3 regions of the Sphaerisporangium sp. NPDC005289 genome follow, and region 1 is predicted to be linked to each of the others. Evidence: predicted binding sites of a transcription regulator. Region 1 holds the regulator's gene; each other region holds the start of a gene.
What was found. The regulator HrcA, encoded in region 1, represses chaperone genes, less so after heat shock. The targets are predictions, from matches to a motif close to TTGGCACTCTCNNNNNGAGAGTGCCAA.
Positions count from the first base shown of each region.

Region 2: the regulator HrcA is predicted to act here: its motif matches at 1,914-1,940, upstream of groL (chaperonin GroEL).
Region 3: the regulator HrcA is predicted to act here: its motif matches at 2,978-3,004, upstream of ABZT47_RS19065 (DNA starvation/stationary phase protection protein).

Region 1 covers NZ_JBEXGS010000001.1:498,210-504,043, reverse strand. The annotation lists gene ABZT47_RS01930 (DUF4870 domain-containing protein) at 1-612, opposite strand, end outside; gene ABZT47_RS01925 (DUF3097 domain-containing protein) at 609-1,433, opposite strand; gene ABZT47_RS01920 (hypothetical protein) at 1,455-2,411, opposite strand; gene hrcA (heat-inducible transcriptional repressor HrcA) at 2,686-3,696, shown strand; gene dnaJ (molecular chaperone DnaJ) at 3,697-4,836, shown strand; gene ABZT47_RS01905 (16S rRNA (uracil(1498)-N(3))-methyltransferase) at 4,833-5,558, shown strand; gene ABZT47_RS01900 (hypothetical protein) at 5,749-5,834, opposite strand, start outside.
Region 2 covers NZ_JBEXGS010000013.1:25,243-31,076, reverse strand. The annotation lists gene ABZT47_RS22735 (TetR/AcrR family transcriptional regulator) at 1-60, shown strand, start outside; gene groL (chaperonin GroEL) at 161-1,786, opposite strand; gene ABZT47_RS22725 (cold-shock protein) at 2,184-2,384, opposite strand; gene ABZT47_RS22720 (MoaD/ThiS family protein) at 2,778-3,053, opposite strand; gene thrC (threonine synthase) at 3,067-4,359, opposite strand; SAM riboswitch class I at 4,374-4,540, opposite strand; gene ABZT47_RS22710 (sigma-70 family RNA polymerase sigma factor) at 4,756-5,322, opposite strand; gene ABZT47_RS22705 (trehalose-6-phosphate synthase) at 5,487-5,834, shown strand, end outside.
Region 3 covers NZ_JBEXGS010000010.1:63,849-69,682, forward strand. The annotation lists gene ABZT47_RS19060 (P-loop NTPase fold protein) at 1-2,311, shown strand, start outside; gene ABZT47_RS19065 (DNA starvation/stationary phase protection protein) at 2,426-2,893, opposite strand; gene ABZT47_RS19070 (MerR family transcriptional regulator) at 3,014-4,045, shown strand; gene ABZT47_RS19075 (VIT domain-containing protein) at 4,042-5,834, shown strand, end outside.

The DNA of each region.
Region 1 (5,834 bases):
GTAGCCGTGTTGCTCGTAACCGGGCTGCTCGTATGCCGCCGCCTGGTAGGGCGCGGGTGGCGCGTACCCGTGCTCGGCGGCGCCGGTGTCCCGGTGCTCCGCGCCGTACCCGGCGGGCTCGTCGCGAGGGCGGTCGGCCGGCGTGGCGGAGGACACGATCCCAGACTCCTGGACGGGCGTGGCGGGCGGTTCGAAGGCGGGGGCCCCGGGAGGTTCGGACACGCGGTCCTTGGCCGACGTGGCGTCGGAGGACACGTCGCCGGCCTGGTCGGCGGGGGGCTCGAAGCCGGGTTGCTGGAGCGGGGCATCGGCGGCCGACTCGGCATCGGTGTGCCGGACCGAGGGCGGTTCGGAGCCGGACTGCTGGACGGGCGTGGCGGGTGGTTCGAAGGTGGGGGGTTCGGCGGAGGCGCCGGGAGGTTCGGACTCGCGGTCCTTGGCCGGTGGGGCGGCGGAGGGCACCTCGCCAGGCCGGTCGGCGGGGGGCTCGAAGTCCGGGTGGGGGGCCGGGGTGGTGGGGAGTTCGGAGTCGAGGGGGTCGGCCGGTGTGGTGGGGGGATCGGAGCGGGGGTGAGGGGCGTTGGTCTCGGGGTCGTTCGGAGGGTGGCTCATGGCGTCTCCTCGGTCGACACGAAGTCGATCAGCTCCTCTACCCGGCCCAGAAGCTCCGGCTCGAGGTCAGTGTAAGTCCGGACAGCGCCGAGAATGCGGCGCCAGGCATCCGCCGGTTCCAGCCGCCAGCCCAGGGCCTCGATCACGCCTTCCTTCCACGGGATCCCGCGCGGGACCTCCGGCCAGGCGCGGATGCCGGCGGCGGACGGCTTGACGGCGGCCCAGATGTCCACGAAGGGGTGCCCGACGACGAGCACGTGCGGAGAGGAGACCTGGGCGGCGATGCGGCTCTCCTTGGACCCGGGGACCAGATGGTCGACCAGCACGCCGAGGCGCCGTCCCGGGCCGGGCTCGAACTCGGCCACGATGGCGGGCAGGTCGTCCACGCCCTCGAGGTACTCGACGACGACGCCCTCCACCCGCAGGTCGTGGCCCCAGATCTTCTCCACGAGGGACGCGTCGTGCACCCCTTCGACGTAGATGCGGCTCTCGCGGGCGACACGCGCCCGCAGCCCCTCGACGGCGATCGACCCGGACGCGCTGCGGCCGGGCCCCGTGGACGCGGCCTCCGGCGCCGGTCGCACCAGCGTCACCGGCCTGCCCTCCAGCAGGAACGCGGCGGGCGCCAACGGGAACACCCGCCGCCGCCCGAAGCGGTCCTCCAGGGTGACGGCCTCCTTGTCACAGGCCACCACGGCGCCGCAGAAGCCCCCCTCGGCGTCCTCCACCACGAGGTCGAGCTCGGCCGGGACCTTGGGGATCTTGCCGCGCAGCGGCCTCCGCCAGTCTCCGGCCAGCACGTCCCGTCCGTAGTCCCGCATACCTGGGCACGCTAGCAAAGATCATGCCTGTGGCGGTGCGCCCTGCGGCCACGCGCCGCCGTAGGGGGCGGCGGCCGCCGCCTGCCGCTTGCGGTTCCGGCCGCGCCGCACCAGGACGACGATCGTGGTGACGACCGCGAGCAGGAACCCGGCCAGCGGGATCAGGAACAGCGAGGCCACGCCTCCGGCGAGGGCGCCGGTGTCGGCGGTCAGCGACTTGCCGACCCCGAACAGCACCTGCTTGCCGGCCTCGGCCTGGCAGCTCACCTTGTAGGTGCCCGCGGCGGGCACGCCGATGTCGAACACGGCCTCCCACACCCGGCCGTCGGCGGACACCGTCTGGGACGCCTTGGGCGAGGTGAGATCGACCTTCTTGCCGGCGCCGTCCACGGCGAGGCAGTTGATGTCGGTGGGCCCGGACGCGGAGGCGTACAGGATGGGCTTGTCCTTCGGGTCCATGGGGACCGACACGCTGCCGCCGCTCTGGAAGGTCTGTGTGGGCGCCGCGTCGGTGATGGTCTTGAACAGGCCGCCGGCGAAACCCACGATGCCCACGACGCCGCAGATCACCGCGACGAGCCAGGCGAGCACGATCCACAGCACCCGCGGCCGCACCGGTCCGGGCGCGGCGGGCGCGGGGGAGGCGTAGAGCGGGTGCGCCGCCTCGGACGCGGGCCCGCCATAGGAGGGGCCCCCGTACGAAGGCCCGCCATAGGAGGGCCCGCCGTGCGAGGGGCCGCCTGGGACGCCGTACGGCCCGCCGGCGGGCGGGCCGTAGGGGGAGGACCCGGCGGGCGGGCCGTAGGGTGAGGGCCCGGCGGGAGCGCCGTACGGCGGGCCGCCGGAGGCGGGGCCGTGCGGGCCGGGGCCCGAGCCGGGCGGAGCGCTCTGCGGCGGAGGCGTGACCTGCGGACCCGGGGAGCCCGGACGCGGCGGTCGCCTCGTCGCGTCGGTCAGGCGGGGATCGTTCTCGCTCATGAACCGAGTCTGGATCAGATGACTTGCCGGCGAATAGCAACCCACTTGTCACCGCCCGGGCATCCGGCCGCCCGGCACGTGCTCCATTCGTCCGGCGGTGGAGGGAAGTCGGCGGATGGGCGGAGTGGGGCCGATTCGCGGGAGAGTGGGGAGGGTGGTGCGGTCTGAGTTATCGCACCCTGAGGCCCATGGCCGTACACTTGGCACTCGGGAACACTGAGTGCCAGACGAGGCGTTTACGCAGGCACGAACGCGAGGCAGGGAGGTGAGCACGTTGCTCGATGAACGCAAGCTGGCCGTTCTGCGCGCCGTTGTCGAGGATTTCGTGTCCACCAACGAGCCGGTCGGGTCGAAGGCATTGGCGGAGCGTCACAATCTGGGGGTCTCGCCCGCCACCGTGCGCAACGACATGGCCGTGCTCGAGGAGCAGGGCTACATCACACAACCCCACACCAGCGCGGGGCGGGTCCCCACCGACAAGGGCTACCGGTTGTTCGTCGACCGGCTGTCCCAGATCAAGCCGCTGTCGGCCGCCGAGCGCCGTGCGATCGAGACGTTCCTGGCGGGCGCCGTCGATCTCGACGACGTCGTGACCCGCACCGTGCGGCTGTTGGCGCAGCTGACCCGCCAGGTGGCCGTGGTGCAGTACCCGTCGCTCATCCGCTCGACGGTCCGGCACGTCGAGCTGGTGCCGCTGGCCGAGCGGCGCATCATGCTCGTGGTGATCACCAACACCGGCCGCGTCGAGCAGCGGGTCGTCGACCTGCCGGACGTGGTGGCCGACGACCAGGTCGCCCACCTGCGGGCGTTGCTGAACGCCTGCCTCGACGGGTGCAGGCTCGGCCGGGTGGCCGAGACGGTCGCCGACCTTCCCGAACGGCTGCCCGAGGGCGACCGGCCGATGGCGACGACGATCCTGTCGGTCCTGCTGGAGACCCTGGTCGAGCGGCACGACGAGAAGATCGTCTTCGCCGGCGCGGCGAATCTCGCGGGCGACTTCAGCGTCGGCCTGCGTGAGGTGCTCGAGGCGCTGGAGGAGCAGGTCGTGCTCATGCGCCTGCTCGGCGAGGCGAACGACCACTCCGCCCTGACCGTGCGCATCGGCTCGGAGAACCCCTACTCCGGGCTTCACGGCACCTCGATCGTCGCCGCCGGGTACGGTTCGGGCGACAATGAACTGGCCCGGCTCGGAGTGCTGGGCCCGACGCGAATGGACTACCCGGTGACGATGGGAGCGGTGCGCGCAGTGGCACGCTATGTCGGCCAGATCCTGGCGGGATCCTAAGTGGCCCGCGACTATTACGGCATCCTCGGGGTGCGCCGTGACGCCACTCAGGACGAGATCAAGAAGGCGTATCGCCGCCTCGCACGTGAGCTCCACCCTGACATCAACCCCGATCCCGAGACGCAGGAGCGCTTCAAGGAGATCAATCAGGCGTACGAGGTCCTGTCGGACCCGAGCAAGCGCCAGATGTTCGATCTCGGCGCCGATCCCTTCGGCGGCGCCGGAGCGGCCGGCCCCGGCGCGGCGGGCTTCGGCGCGGGGTTCCCGTTCAGCGACATCATGGACGCCTTCTTCGGCGGCGGAGGCGGCGCGCGCGGCCCCCGTTCGCGGGCCAGGCGCGGGCGCAACGCCACCATCCGGGTCGAGCTCGACCTGGCCGAGTCGGCGTTCGGCACCACGCGCGAGCTGGTCGTGGACACCGCCGTGCTGTGCGAGGTGTGCCAGGGGTCGGGCGCGGCGGCCGGCACCCATCCCGACACCTGCGACATGTGCCACGGCCGCGGCGAGATCTCCCAGGTCACCCGGTCGTTCCTCGGCCAGGTGATGACCGCCAGGCCCTGCCCCCAGTGCGGCGGGTTCGGCTCGGTCATCCACCACCCGTGCCAGGAGTGCTCCGGCGACGGGCGGGTGCGCACCCGGCGCACGATCAAGGTCCGCATCCCGGCCGGCGTCGAGGACGGCACCCACATCCAGCTCGCCGGCGAGGGCGAGGTCGGCCCCGGCGGCGGCCCGCCCGGCGACCTGTTCCTCGAGATCGTCGAGCGCCCGCACGACACGTTCGAGCGGCGCGGCGACGACCTGCACTGCACGGTGCAGATCCCGATGACCGCGGCGGCGCTCGGCACTATCCTCACCGTGCAGACGCTCGATGGGGCCGAAGAGCTGGACGTGCGCCCCGGCACCCAGTCGGGTCAGGTCATCCCGCTGTACGGGCGGGGCATCCAGCGGCTCAACGAGACCGGCAGGGGCGACCTGCTGATCCACGTGAACGTCGAGACCCCCACCAAGCTGGACGCCGCCCAGGAGGAGCTGCTCAAGGAGCTGTCCAAGCTGCGTGGCGAAGAGCGCCCGCCGGGCAAGTTCGCGCCCGGCCAGCAGGGCTTCTTCTCACGCCTCCGGGACGCTTTTAACGGCCGATGAGCGTCCCGGTTTTCCTGGCCGATGACCTGTCCGGTGACGAGATCGTCCTCGGCGGCCCCGAGGGGCGGCACGCCGCCACCGTGCGGCGGCTGAGGGCGGGCGAACGGGTCGACCTGACCGACGGCGCGGGCGCGGTGGCCGAGTGCGCCGTGCGCGACGCCGGGAAGGACTTTCTGCGGCTGGAGGTCGTCGGCCGCCGCGTGGTGCCCGCGCCCGACCCGCGCCTGGTCGTCGTCCAGGGGCTGCCCAAGGGCGAGCGGGGCGAGCTGGCGGTCGAGATGATGACCGAGGCGGGCGTGGACGTCATCGTCCCGTGGGCCGCGGCCCGGTGCGTCACCCAGTGGAAGGGCGAGCGCGCCGCCAAGTCGCTGGCGCGCTGGCGCTCCACGGCCCGCGAGGCCGCCAAGCAGGCCCGGCGGTTCCACCTGCCCGAGGTCGCCGAGCAGGCGAGCACGGCCGAGGTGGCGGCACTGCTGCGCGGCGCCGCCGCGGCGGCCGTCCTGCACGAGGAGGCCGTCGTGCCGCTGTCGCGCCTGGAGCCGCCGGCGAGCGGCGACATGGTGGTGGTGGTCGGTCCCGAGGGCGGCATCACCGACGAGGAGATCAAGCGGTTCCAGGAGGCCGGCGCCGCTCCTGCCCTGCTCGGCCCGACCGTGCTGCGCACCTCGACCGCCGGCGTCGCCGCCGCGGCTGTCCTGCTCACCCGCTCAGGCCGCTGGTGAACTCTCCCGGACGCCGCCCCCGCTGACACCGCCGCCGCCGGCCGCGCCTAGGCCTGCGAGAAGCATCCGCCCACAGGGCGGCGCCGGCTCATCGAAAGCCCGGCTCACCAGCAGAGCCCTGCTCGCGAGGGCGTCGGCCTAAGACCGGCGCCGGGCCGCAGGAGCCGCCGTGCCCTGGTCGGGACGGCGGCTACTCCTGGGAGGAGTTCGTGCTGCTGTCGGCCTCGGTGGTCATCAAGGGGGTGGCCGTGGGCGCCGGGGGGTCGCTGGGGGCCT
Region 2 (5,834 bases), on a different contig from region 1:
CACCTGGCCCTGCTGGAGCGGGCCTTCGACGCCGTCGAGCGGGCCTGCCCCGGCTTCTGAGGGGAGCCCGCGCCGGAAGGACGAGCCCGCGCGGACGCCGAAAGGGCCGCCCCCGAACGAATCCGGGAGCGGCCCTTTCGATGTGGCGTGAGCCGGAGGCTCAGAAGTCCATGTCGCCGCCGCCGGGCATGGCGGGAGCGGCAGGGTTCTTCTCGGGCTTCTCGGCGATGACGGCCTCGGTGGTGAGGAAGAGCGCCGCGATGGAGGCGGCGTTCTGCAGCGCCGAACGGGTGACCTTGGCCGGGTCGATGATGCCGGCCTCGAGCATGTTGACGTACTCGCCGGTCGCGGCGTTGAGGCCGACGCCCGTCTCGAGGTTGCGCACACGCTCGACCACGACGCCGCCCTCAAGGCCGGCGTTGACGGCGATCTGCTTCAGCGGCTCCTCGAGCGCCTTGCGGACGATCGCGGCGCCGGTGGCCTCGTCGTTGAACAGCTCGAGCTTGTCGAAGGCCTTGGCGCCCGCCTGGAGCAGGGCCACGCCACCGCCGGGCACGATGCCCTCCTCGACGGCCGCCTTCGCGTTGCGCACGGCGTCCTCGATGCGGTGCTTGCGCTCCTTGAGCTCGACCTCGGTCGCCGCGCCGGCCTTGATGACGGCGACGCCGCCGGCCAGCTTGGCCAGACGCTCCTGGAGCTTCTCGCGGTCGTAGTCGGAGTCGGTGTTCTCGATCTCGGCGCGGATCTGGTTGACCCGGCCGGCGATCTGCTCGGGGTCGCCCGCACCGTCGACGATGGTGGTCTCGTCCTTGGTGATGATGACCTGGCGCGCGCGGCCGAGCAGGTCGAGGGTGGCGGTCTCGAGCTTGAGGCCCACGTCCTCGCTGATCGGCTGGCCACCGGTGAGGATGGCGATGTCGCCGAGCATGGCCTTGCGGCGGTCGCCGAAGCCGGGGGCCTTGACGGCCACGGACTTGAACAGGCCGCGGATCTTGTTGACGACCAGGGTGGCCAGGGCCTCGCCCTCGACGTCCTCAGCGATGATCACCAGCGGCTTGCCGGCCTGCACGACCTTGTCGAGCAGCGGGAGGAGGTCCTTGTTGGCCGACACCTTGGAGTTGACGATCAGGAGGTAGGGGTCGTCGAGGACCGCCTCCATGCGCTCCGGGTCGGTCACGAAGTAACCGGAGATGTAGCCCTTGTCGAAGCGCATGCCCTCGGTGAGCTCGAGCTCCAGGCCGAAGGCGTTGCTCTCCTCGACGGTGATGACGCCTTCTTTGCCGACCTTGTCCATGGCCTCGGCGATCATCTCGCCGATCTGGGTGTCGCCGGCGGAGATGGAGGCGGTGGAGGCGATCTGCTCCTTGGTCTCCACATCCTTGGCGATCTTGGAGAGCTCCTCGCTGACGCGCTCGACGGCGGCCTCGATGCCCTTCTTCAGGGACATCGGGTTGGCGCCGGCGGCGACGTTGCGCAGGCCCTCGCGTACCAGCGCCTGGGCGAGCACGGTGGCGGTGGTGGTGCCGTCACCCGCGACGTCGTCGGTCTTCTTCGCGACCTCCTTGACGAGCTCGGCCCCGATCTTCTCCCACGGGTCCTCGAGCTCGATCTCCTTGGCGATGGAGACACCGTCGTTGGTGATGGTGGGAGCGCCCCACTTCTTCTCCAGCACGACGTTGCGGCCCTTGGGACCCAAGGTCACCTTGACGGCATCGGCGAGCTGGTTCATACCGCGCTCGAGACCGCGCCGGGCGTCCTCGTTAAACGCGATCATCTTGGCTGCCATACGGCTAGACCTCCCAGATACAGGGTGGCTTGCAGCGGATCGAGCCGACGCCCGCGACGGCATGAAACCCGCGCCTCCACGGCACCTGTCGCCGTGGATCGCCAGGCCCCATCGCCTCGATCCAGGTTTGTCACTCTCGACAGGAGAGTGCCAACGAACTGTTTAGCACTCTACCCGGTCGAGTGCAAGCGACAACCCCTATGACCTGGGCGGCACAAGGATTTCTCCGACCGTATGCCGAATATTGGGCCCGCCCCCACAGGGTAGGCGGTACGACCCCGCAGGCTGACATGAAGGAAGGCCCGGCCCGTCTTGGTGCATGACAGACCGAACCTTCCAGCGCTACTGACGGGGAGAGACTAGTGGATCTTCGTCTGGCCGGGCGACGCCGGCCACGTCACACAGTGCGAACGGACTCCGCCTGCGGGCCCTTCTGCCCCTGCGTGATCTCGAACTCCACCCGCTGACCCTGCTCTAGGGACCGGTATCCCTCGGACAGGATCGCTGAGTAGTGGACAAACACGTCCTTACCACCGTCTACCGCGATGAAGCCGTAGCCCTTGTCCGCGTTAAACCATTTGACGGTGCCCTGCGCCACTTTCCGACTCCTCTTGCTGGGCTCCGGACCCCGCCCACTCCTCCGCGAGGTCCGTGACCTTCGGAGCCGAGACGCATGCGAACTCCTCGGCTACGTCGATCGTTCTCGACCATACCTGTGGCAAGGGTTGAAGCAACAGAGTCAATCGGGAAACTACTACTTGACGTTCGCTCTCAGCGGCACTCGGCTATTTCCCGCTCGCGTTTAGTTAGTTGACAATTACACTAACGGAGGACCCGGTAATCACTTCTATTATGATAGTCGTCCCGCTACCGGGCCCCCCTTACGGACATGGCGACGCCCATGCGTCCAGCTAGGACGCATGGGCGTGATGTGACTCATGGGGCCATTGAGACTTGAGCACGCCTCACAAAGGCCGGAAGGGCGCGGAGGTCAGCCCCCGGCGACGGCGGGGATCACCGAGATGTTGGTTCCGTCGGGGGTTGCGGTGTCGAGACCGTCCACGAATCGGACGTCCTCTTCTCCGACATACACGTTGACAAAACGGCGGATCTTGCCCGTTTCGTCCAGAATACGGGCCCCGATTCCCGGGAAGTCGGCGTCGAGCTTCTGGAGCACCTCGCGCAGGGTCGCCCCGTCACTGCTCACCTCCGACGCACCGTCGGTGTAGGTGCGAAGAATCGTCGGAATCCGCACAGAAACGCTCATTTATCAGGCCCTTTCAGGAGTGGTCGGCGACAGCCGTACGAAATGCGTCGAGCGAAGGACGGATGACCGCGGTGGGCCTCGCCTCGGCGGAGACCGCGTCGAGCGTCTTGAGGCCGTCCCCGGTGTTGAGCACCACCGTCTCGGCCTCGGGGTCGAGCAGGCCGTTGGAGACGAGTTTGCGCAGCACGCCGACGGTCACGCCGCCGGCGGTCTCGGCGAAGATGCCCTCGGTGCGCGCCAGCAGCCGGATGGCGTCCACCACCTCGGCGTCGGTGACGTCCTCCACCGCGCCGCCGCTGCGACGGGCGATGTCGAGCACGTACGGGCCGTCGGCCGGGTTGCCGATGGCGAGCGACTTGGCGATGGTGTCGGGCTTGACGGGACGCACGATGTCGTGGCCCGCCTTGAAGGCCGCCGACACCGGCGAACAGCCCTCGGCCTGCGCGCCGAAGACCTTGTAGGGGCGGTCCTCGACCAGGCCGAGCTTGATCAGCTCCCGGAACCCCTTGTCGATCTTGGTGAGCTGGGAGCCGGAGGCCACCGGGATGACGATCTGCTCGGGCAGGCGCCAGCCGAGCTGCTCGGCGATCTCGAAGGCCAGCGTCCTGGAGCCCTCGGCGTAGTACGGCCGGAGGTTCACGTTGACGAAGCCCCACTTGTCGCCCAGCGGGTCGCCGATGAGCTCGGAGCAGAACCGGTTGACGTCGTCGTAGGTGCCCTCGATGCCCACCAGCCGGCCGCCGTACACCGAGGCCATGACGATCTTGGCCTCTTCGAGGTCGGACGGGATGAACACGCAGGCGTCCAGCCCCGCGCGCGCCGCCGCTGCTGTCACCGCGCCCGCGAGGTTGCCCGTGGAGGAGCACGACAGGGTGTGGAAGCCGAAGTTGCGCGCGGCCTCCAGCGCGATGGCGACGACCCGGTCCTTGAACGAGTGGGTCGGGTTGCCGGAGTCGTCCTTGACATGCAGGCTGCGCAGGCCCAGTTCGCGAGCCAGGTTGTCGGCCTTGACCAGCTTGGTCCAGCCGGGGGCCAGGTTGGGCCGGGAGGCGACGTCGGCGGGCACCGGCAGCAGCCCGCGGTAGCGCCAGATGTTGCTCGGACCCGAGGCGATCTGCTCGCGGGTCACCGCCGCCCCGGTCTCGCCGGGAGAGCTCCAGGTGTAGGCCACTTCGAGTGGCCCGAAACACTCGGCACAGGCGAAGATCGGTCCCAGGTCGAACCTGGTGCCGCATTCGCGGCACGAGAGAGCGACGGCGGGACCGAAGTCGAGCGTGGTCGTTGTCTCAGCTGTTGCGAGCGCCATGAAGCGAGGCCTTTCCCTCATCTTCGCCCGGACCACCTTGGTCACGGGCCGGAATTGGCACCTGTCCCGGCCGGTCTCACTGGTCTTTGAGTGCCGCGTCGTTCGGCAGACGCGGATGACCACAGCCGGGAGGGTTGCCGGGGCTTCGCAGGGCCGGTCCCTCCACCCCTCTGGATGAGCAATATGAAGTTGTGGTCCCGCTCATATCACAAGCAGGCCTTAAGAACTGTACCTCGCCCACCGGCGCGGACGGCCGTCCGTCTCATTCTCCGAGACGTGAGAGCACGATGGAAGAAACCGAAGCCGCAGGTGAGCACGTTGCGAGAAGCGTTGCGAGAAGCTCCGTCCCGGAACAGAGCAGGCAGGAAGAGGGCGCGTGACGCACCGCGCGGGCCGCTAGGCGAAGGGCCGGCCGTAGGCGTCGCCGAGCGCCGCCTGGACGTACTTGCGCGCCTGGTGGATGCGCGACTTGGCCGTGCCCAGCGGGATGCCGAGCTGCTCGGCGACCTCGTTGTAGTCGAGCTGGCAGATGTCGCGCAGCACCAGGGCCTGGGCCAGCTCGGGCTTGTCGGCCTCCAGGGACTCCATCGCGTCGAGCAGGTCGAGCCGCGACCCGGCGATGACGCTGACCCTGCGCGGGTCGGCCCGCAGCTCGGGCAGTTCATCGGCCGTCTGCTCGGCCGCACGGCGCTTGAGGGTGCGGTAGGTCGTGCGGGCGCAGTTGGTCGTCACGATGTGCAGCCAGGTGGAGAAGCGGGCCCGCCCCTCGAACCGCCCGATGTTGCGCGCCACGGCCAGCAGGGTGTCCTGGCAGGCCTCCTCGGCGTCCTGGTGGTACGGCAGCAGCCGCGAGCAGTGGCGCAGCACGTCGGCCTCGATGCGGCGCAGGAGCTCGCCCAGCGAACGGTGGTCGCCCGCGGCGGCCGCGCGGGCCAGATCCTCGGTCGTCTCGTCAAGCGCCATGCCGGAGCTCCTCTCGACCGCCTGCGGCCAGCCCTGACCTGACCGCCAACCCATCTTATTGGGAGCGTTAAATTCAATTAATCTGCGGCCAGGTGCGCGTCACAGCGGAGATGAACCGGCGAGGGACGACCGCCGCAGGGCGGACGAGGAGTGGTGATGGGCGGATGAACACAGTTCTGCTGGCCTCCAACAGGGGGCCCGTGTCGTTCACGCTCGCCGATGACGGCACGCTGACGATGCGCCGCGGTGGGGGCGGCATGGTCTCCGGCCTGTCCGAGGTGGCCAAGGACGCCGAGGTGCTGTGGGTGTGCGCCGCGCTGTCCGACGGCGACCGCAGCGCCGTGCGGCTGGCGTCGGGCGGGCGCCTGGACCAGGCCGGCTACGACACCGGCCCGGTGCGCATGCTGGACATACCGCCCGCGACGTTCCACCGGGCCTATAACGCGGTGGCCAACTCCACGTTGTGGTTCGTCAACCACCTGCTGTATGACACGCCCAACTCGCCGCAGTTC
Region 3 (5,834 bases), on a different contig from region 1:
CCGGTGGACCCTGCGGGACCGGCTCGGCCACCGGGTGCACGCCGAGGCGATCGCGGCGTTCGTCCGCCACCCGGAGACGCGGCCGCCGCTGACCATCGGCGTCAAAGGGCCGTGGGGCGCGGGCAAGACGTCGCTGATGCGCATGGTGCAGGACCTGCTCGACCCGGGCGCGGCCGAGGACCGCCCCGCCGCGATCCACCTCGCCACCCCGGCGGAGGACCTCCCTCCCCGCGGACCAGGACGCCGCGGCCGCCCCGGTCACGCACGCGGCCGAGGGTGGGGCGGGCGCGGGTCGAGGGGCGAGGGGGCGGGTGGCTCTGCGGGGCGGGTGACCAATGCGGAGGTGCTCTCGCGTGCCAGGCGGGCCGAGTCCGGGGGCCGGGAGTACGCGGTCCCCGGCGAGCTTCCCCTGCGGCACGCCGACTGGCGGCCGACCGTGTGGTTCAACCCGTGGATGTACCAGAGCGGCGAGCAGGTGTGGGCCGGTCTGGCCCACGAGATCATCAGCCAGATCACCTGCCGGCTCCCGCGCGGCGAGCGTGAGCGCTTCTGGCTGGCGCTCAACCTCGCCCGGGTCGACAGGGAGGAGGTGCGCCGCCGGGCCTACCGGCTGGCCGCGACCCGCCTGCTCCCGGTCGCCCTCGCCTTCCTGGCGACGCTGCTGGTCACCGGCGCCTCGCTCGCCGCGTCGGCCCTGGTGCCCGCGGCCGGCTCACTGCTGCGCGGCACGGCCGCGGCCGTCGGGTCGGGCGGCTCGTTCCTCGTCCTGTTCGCCGCCGGAGTGCGGCTCGCGCGTTTCATGGGCGAGTCGGCCGACACCGCGTTCACCCGGCTCGTCCGCCAGCCCGATCTACTCGGCGGCGGGCCCGGCGCGGGCACGGAGCTGTCGCCCGACCCGGGGTACCGGGCCAGGACCGGGTTCCTGCACCTGGTGCAGACCGACATGCGGCGGGTGCTCGGCATGGTCGCCACCGAGGAGCGCCCGCTGCTGGTGTTCGTGGACGACCTGGACCGCTGCTCGCCGGGGACGGTGGCCCAGGTGATCGAGGCGGTCAACCTGTTCCTCGCCGGGGAGTTCCCCAACTGCGTGTTCGTCCTGGCCATGGAGCCGGAGGTCGTGGCCGCGCATGTCGAGGTGGCCTACCGGGACCTCGCCCGCTCGCTCCCCGCCTCCGCCGAGGAGCGTTCCGGTCTCGGGTGGCGCTTCCTGGAGAAGATCGTGCAGCTTCCGCTGAGCGTCCCCATGCTCGACGACGGCGAACGGCTGCCCGCCTACCTGCGCGCCCTGCTGGAAGTGCCCGCCCCGGCCGCGAGCCCCCCGGACGACCGGCGCTCCGGCCCTCCGCCCGGCCCGGACCACCCGCCGGCGCCTGAACCGGCCGCGAGCCCACCGCTCACCACGCACCCGGCCTCCCGGGACGGCGGAACCGCCCCACGCCCACGGCACACCACGCGCCCGTACCCGAGCCTCGGGGACGGCGCGCCGGTCCCGGGCCCACCGCGCTCCACGCGCTCCGCCCGCGGCCCCCGGGGCGGCGGAAGGGAGGTGCGCCTGTCCGGGAGGGCCGAGCCGGAGGTCAGGGCCGACCCGGGGCTGGTGGACCGCGTCGAGGCGGCGATCAGGGCGATGGGCCCGACGGCCGGCGACCTGGACATCGTCGCGCGTGACGCGCAGGACCAGGTGGGCGCGGCGGACGGCGACGCCATCGGCGGACTGTCGGCCGCGACGCGCCTGGCGGCGGACCGGGTCTACGACGACCTCTACAGCGACGAGAACGCCTACGCCGCGATCGCGCGGGTGCTGCCCGTCCTCACGCTGAGCAACCCCCGGGAGCTCAAGCGGTATGTGAACGTCTTTCGGTTCTACTCCTTCGTGACCTACCGGCGCGCCCTGGCCGGGGCGGCGAAGGCGACCGACGAGGAGGTCGCGAAGCTCGCGGTGCTCGCCATCCGCTGGCCGCATCTGCTGTCCTTGCTCGCCCGCGAACTGGACGGCCCGCCACTCCCCCGCGACCGCCCCGCCACGCCGGACACGCCCGGCCAGGAAGCGCCATTCACTCCGGCATTTCCGGTGATCTCGGAATCATCGCCACCACCGGACGACCCGGGTCGTCCTGGATCCGCGGCAGGGCGGACGGCGCTCGACGTTCTTGAGCGGGCGGCCGGCGCGGACGAGGACGCCTGGGCCCGCGCCCTCGTCGAGGTGGGCCTGGTGCGCGGCGCCAGAGCCGGCGCCGCGCGCTGGGACGCCCTCCGCGCCCTCCTGGGCGCCGGCCCGCCCGTCGCCCACCTCGCCTGGCGGCTGCTGTGAGCCGGGCTTAGTGGTCCCTGCGGCCGCCACGGTGAGCGGGCCCAGTGGTCCCTGCGGCAGCCACCGCGAGCCGGGCCGGGGTGCTCACGGCCGCCGCCGCGAGCCCGGCCGGGGTCAGCGCTGGGCCTGGATCATCCAGTGCTGCTTCTCGAGGCCCTCGGTGATCTGGATGAGGAGGTCCTGGGTGACCGGGTCCGGCTCCTCGGTGGCGGCGATGCGCTCGCGCATCCGGGCGATCATCTCGCCGAGGATGTCGGTGAACGCGGCGACCACCTTGCCGTCCTCGATGTATCCGGCGTCGAACCGCCTGATCTGGGTGTCGCGGGCGACGGTCGCCGCGCGGCCGTCCGGGTTGACGCCCAGGGCGACCGCCCGCTCGGCCGCGCTGTCGGCACCGGTCCGCGCCAGGGCCACGATCTCGTCCAGCTGCAGGTGCAGCGAACGGAAGTTGCGGCCTATCAGGTTCCAGTGCGCCTGCTTGCCCACGAGCGAGAGGTCGAGCAGGTCGATGAGAGCTCCCTGCAGCGCATCGCCCGCGATCTTCTGCTTGTCGCTCGGGAGCGGGCTGGTGATCTGGGCCATGAAGCATCTTCCCCTCAAGAATGATCGACGGCCTTCTACCTGGCTACCTAGAACGCCCTAACCGGTCTCCCGAAGCGCTAAACATTGACAGTGTCATAGTTGCAGTGTCAGCATGGAAGCATGAGTGACACCTGGACGATCGGCGAGCTGGCGGAGCACGCGGCGCACCTGCTGCCGTCCTCGCCGCGGCGGCCCAACGGCCGGGTCAGAGACGTGCCCAACGAGCGGCTCATCCGCTGGTACACCACGATCGGCCTGCTCGACCCGCCGCTCACCCGCCGCGGCCGAGTCGCGCTGTACGGCAGACGTCACCTGCTCCAGCTGGTCGCCGTCAAGCGCCTGCAGGCCGAGGGCCGGTCCATCGCCGACATCCAGGCCGAGCTGGCCGGCGCGACCGACACGGCGCTGGAGCAGATCGTCGACGCGGCCGGGCGGCCGGTTCCCGCCGCGTCCCGGCCCAGCGCGACCGGCGAGCCGGCCGTTGAGCCGACCGGCGATCCGGCCGAGGACTCGACCGGGGACCCCACCGGTGACCCGGCCGGAGACCCGCCGTCCGACTCCCCCCGCGCCCGGCCGCGCTTCTGGGCGGCCCGCCCGGCCGCCGCGGGAACCCGCACGCCCGCGACGGACCCGGCCGCGGCTCCGGCCCACGGGCGCGTCGCCGCCGTCCTCGCGGCGGGAAGCGGAAGGAGCACGCCGGCCACGGAAGGCGAAACCGGCACGCCGGCGACCGCGGGCGTGACGGGGTCGCCGGTGCCGAGCGGCGGGAGTCCGCAGGCGGCGAACGGGGGGCCGCCGGTGGCGCCCGGGGGGCCGGGCATGCCAGGAGGGCAGGCCACGCCGCCGGACTTCCTCGCGGCGCCCTTCGCTCCCGAGCAGGCCCTGCCCCGCCCGGCGGGCCGGTGGCCGGGCGTCGTTCCCGCCGCCGCGCCCGCCGATGACCTGGTGCACGGCGTGCGGCTCGCGCCCGGGGTCACGCTCCTGCTCGAAGGGCGGCCTCCCGCCCCCGGCGACATCGCCGCGCTGCGGGAGGCCGCCGCACCGCTGCTCGCCCTGCTGCACGACCGCGGCCTCCTGCCTTCCGGCGCCCCCGGGCATGCCGCCCCGGCCGCCGGCCTCGACCAGTCTCCGCCCGAAAGGTCGTCATCATGACTGTGCAGATCACATCCTTGAAGCCCGGCGAGTACGCCCCGGCGCCCGACGCGGGGCTCGGGGCCCTGAGCACCGGCAAGGGGAACCTGCCCTTGGAGAGCGTCGAGGTCGAGGCGAACATCACCGCGCTGACCTGCGGCGTGGAGGTCACGCAGGGTTTTCGCAACCCGCATGACGTGCCCCTGGAGGCGACCTACATCTTCCCGCTGCCCGACCGCGCCGCGGTGACGGCCTTCCGCATGGAGGCCGACGACCGGGTGGTGGAGGGGGTGCTCAAGGAGCGCGGCCAGGCCCGCCAGGACTACGACCGCGCCATCGCGCGAGGGCAGCGCGCCGCCATCGCCGAGGAGGAGCGCCCGGACGTCTTCACCATGCGGGTCGGCAACATCGTCCCCGGCGAGCGGGTGACGGTGCGGCTGACGCTCAGCCAGCCTCTCCCGTACGAGGACGGCGCGGCGACCTTCCGCTTCCCGCTGGTCGTGGCGCCCCGCTACATCCCGGGCACGCCGCTTCCCGACCTCGCCGCCGGGGACGGCGTGTCCGCCGACACCGACGCCGTCCCGGACGCCTCGCGGATCACCCCGCCGGTGCTGCTGCCGGGCTTCCCGAACCCGGTGCGGCTGGCACTGACGGCCCGCGTCGACCCCGCCGGGCTCGACCTGACCGAGATGCGCTCCAGCCTGCACGTCGTCTCCCAGGAGGAGGGCGTCGTGCGACTGCTGCCCGGCGAGCGCCTCGACCGTGACTTCGTCCTGCGCCTGTCGTTCGACGCCTCCAGCGCCCTGACCCTCGTCCCCGACGGAGAGACCCGCCGACCGGCGCCCGCCGCCGAGACCGGAGCCGACACCGGAGCCGACACCGGAGCCGACGGCGTCGACGCCGAGATCGACGGGGAGGCCGACGGGGACGGCACGTTCGTGCTGACCGTGCTCCCGCCCGCGCGGACCGACGCCCGTCGCGGGCCGAGAGACGTGGCGCTGCTGCTGGACCGCTCGGGCAGCATGACCGGGTGGAAGATGGTCGCCGCCCGGCGGGCCGCGGCGCGCATCGTCGACACCCTGTCCTCCGCCGACCGGTTCGCCGTCCTGTCCTTCGACAGCGTCGTCGAGCGTCCCCTCGGCGTGGACGCGGGCCTGGTCCCGGCGACCGACCGCAACCGCTACCGGGCCGTCGAGCACCTGGCCCGGCTGGAGGCGCGGGGCGGCACCGAGATGCTGCAGCCGATGGAGGAGGCGCTCGGCCTGCTGGAGGACCCCGGCAGGGAACGGGTGCTCGTCCTGGTCACCGACGGGCAGGTCGGCAACGAGGACCAGATCCTGGAACGCCTCGGCTCGCGGCTGGCGGCCGTGCGCGTGCACACCGTCGGCATCGACCGGGCGGTGAACGCCGGGTTCCTCGGCCGGCTGGCCGGGCTCGGCGCGGGCCGCTGCGAGCTGGTGGAGTCGGAGGACCGTCTCGACGAGGCGATGGAGCACATCCACCGCCGCATCGGGTCGCCGCTGGTCACCGGCCTGTCGCTGAAGGCCGAGGGGCTGGAGGTGGTGGCGGGCAGCGTGACCCATCTGGGTTCGCTGTACTCGGGCGTGCCGCTCACCGTCTACGGGCGGTACCGGGGCGCCTCCCGCGGGGCGCTGACCGTCCACGGCCTGCGCGAGGACGGCGGCCCGTGGGAGCAGCGGCTGGAGGGCCGGCCCGCCGAGGGGGACGCGCCGCGGGCCATCTGGGCGCGGGCCCACCTGCGCCGGCTGGAGGACCGCTACGCGGTCGGCGAGCACGCCCTGGAGCACGA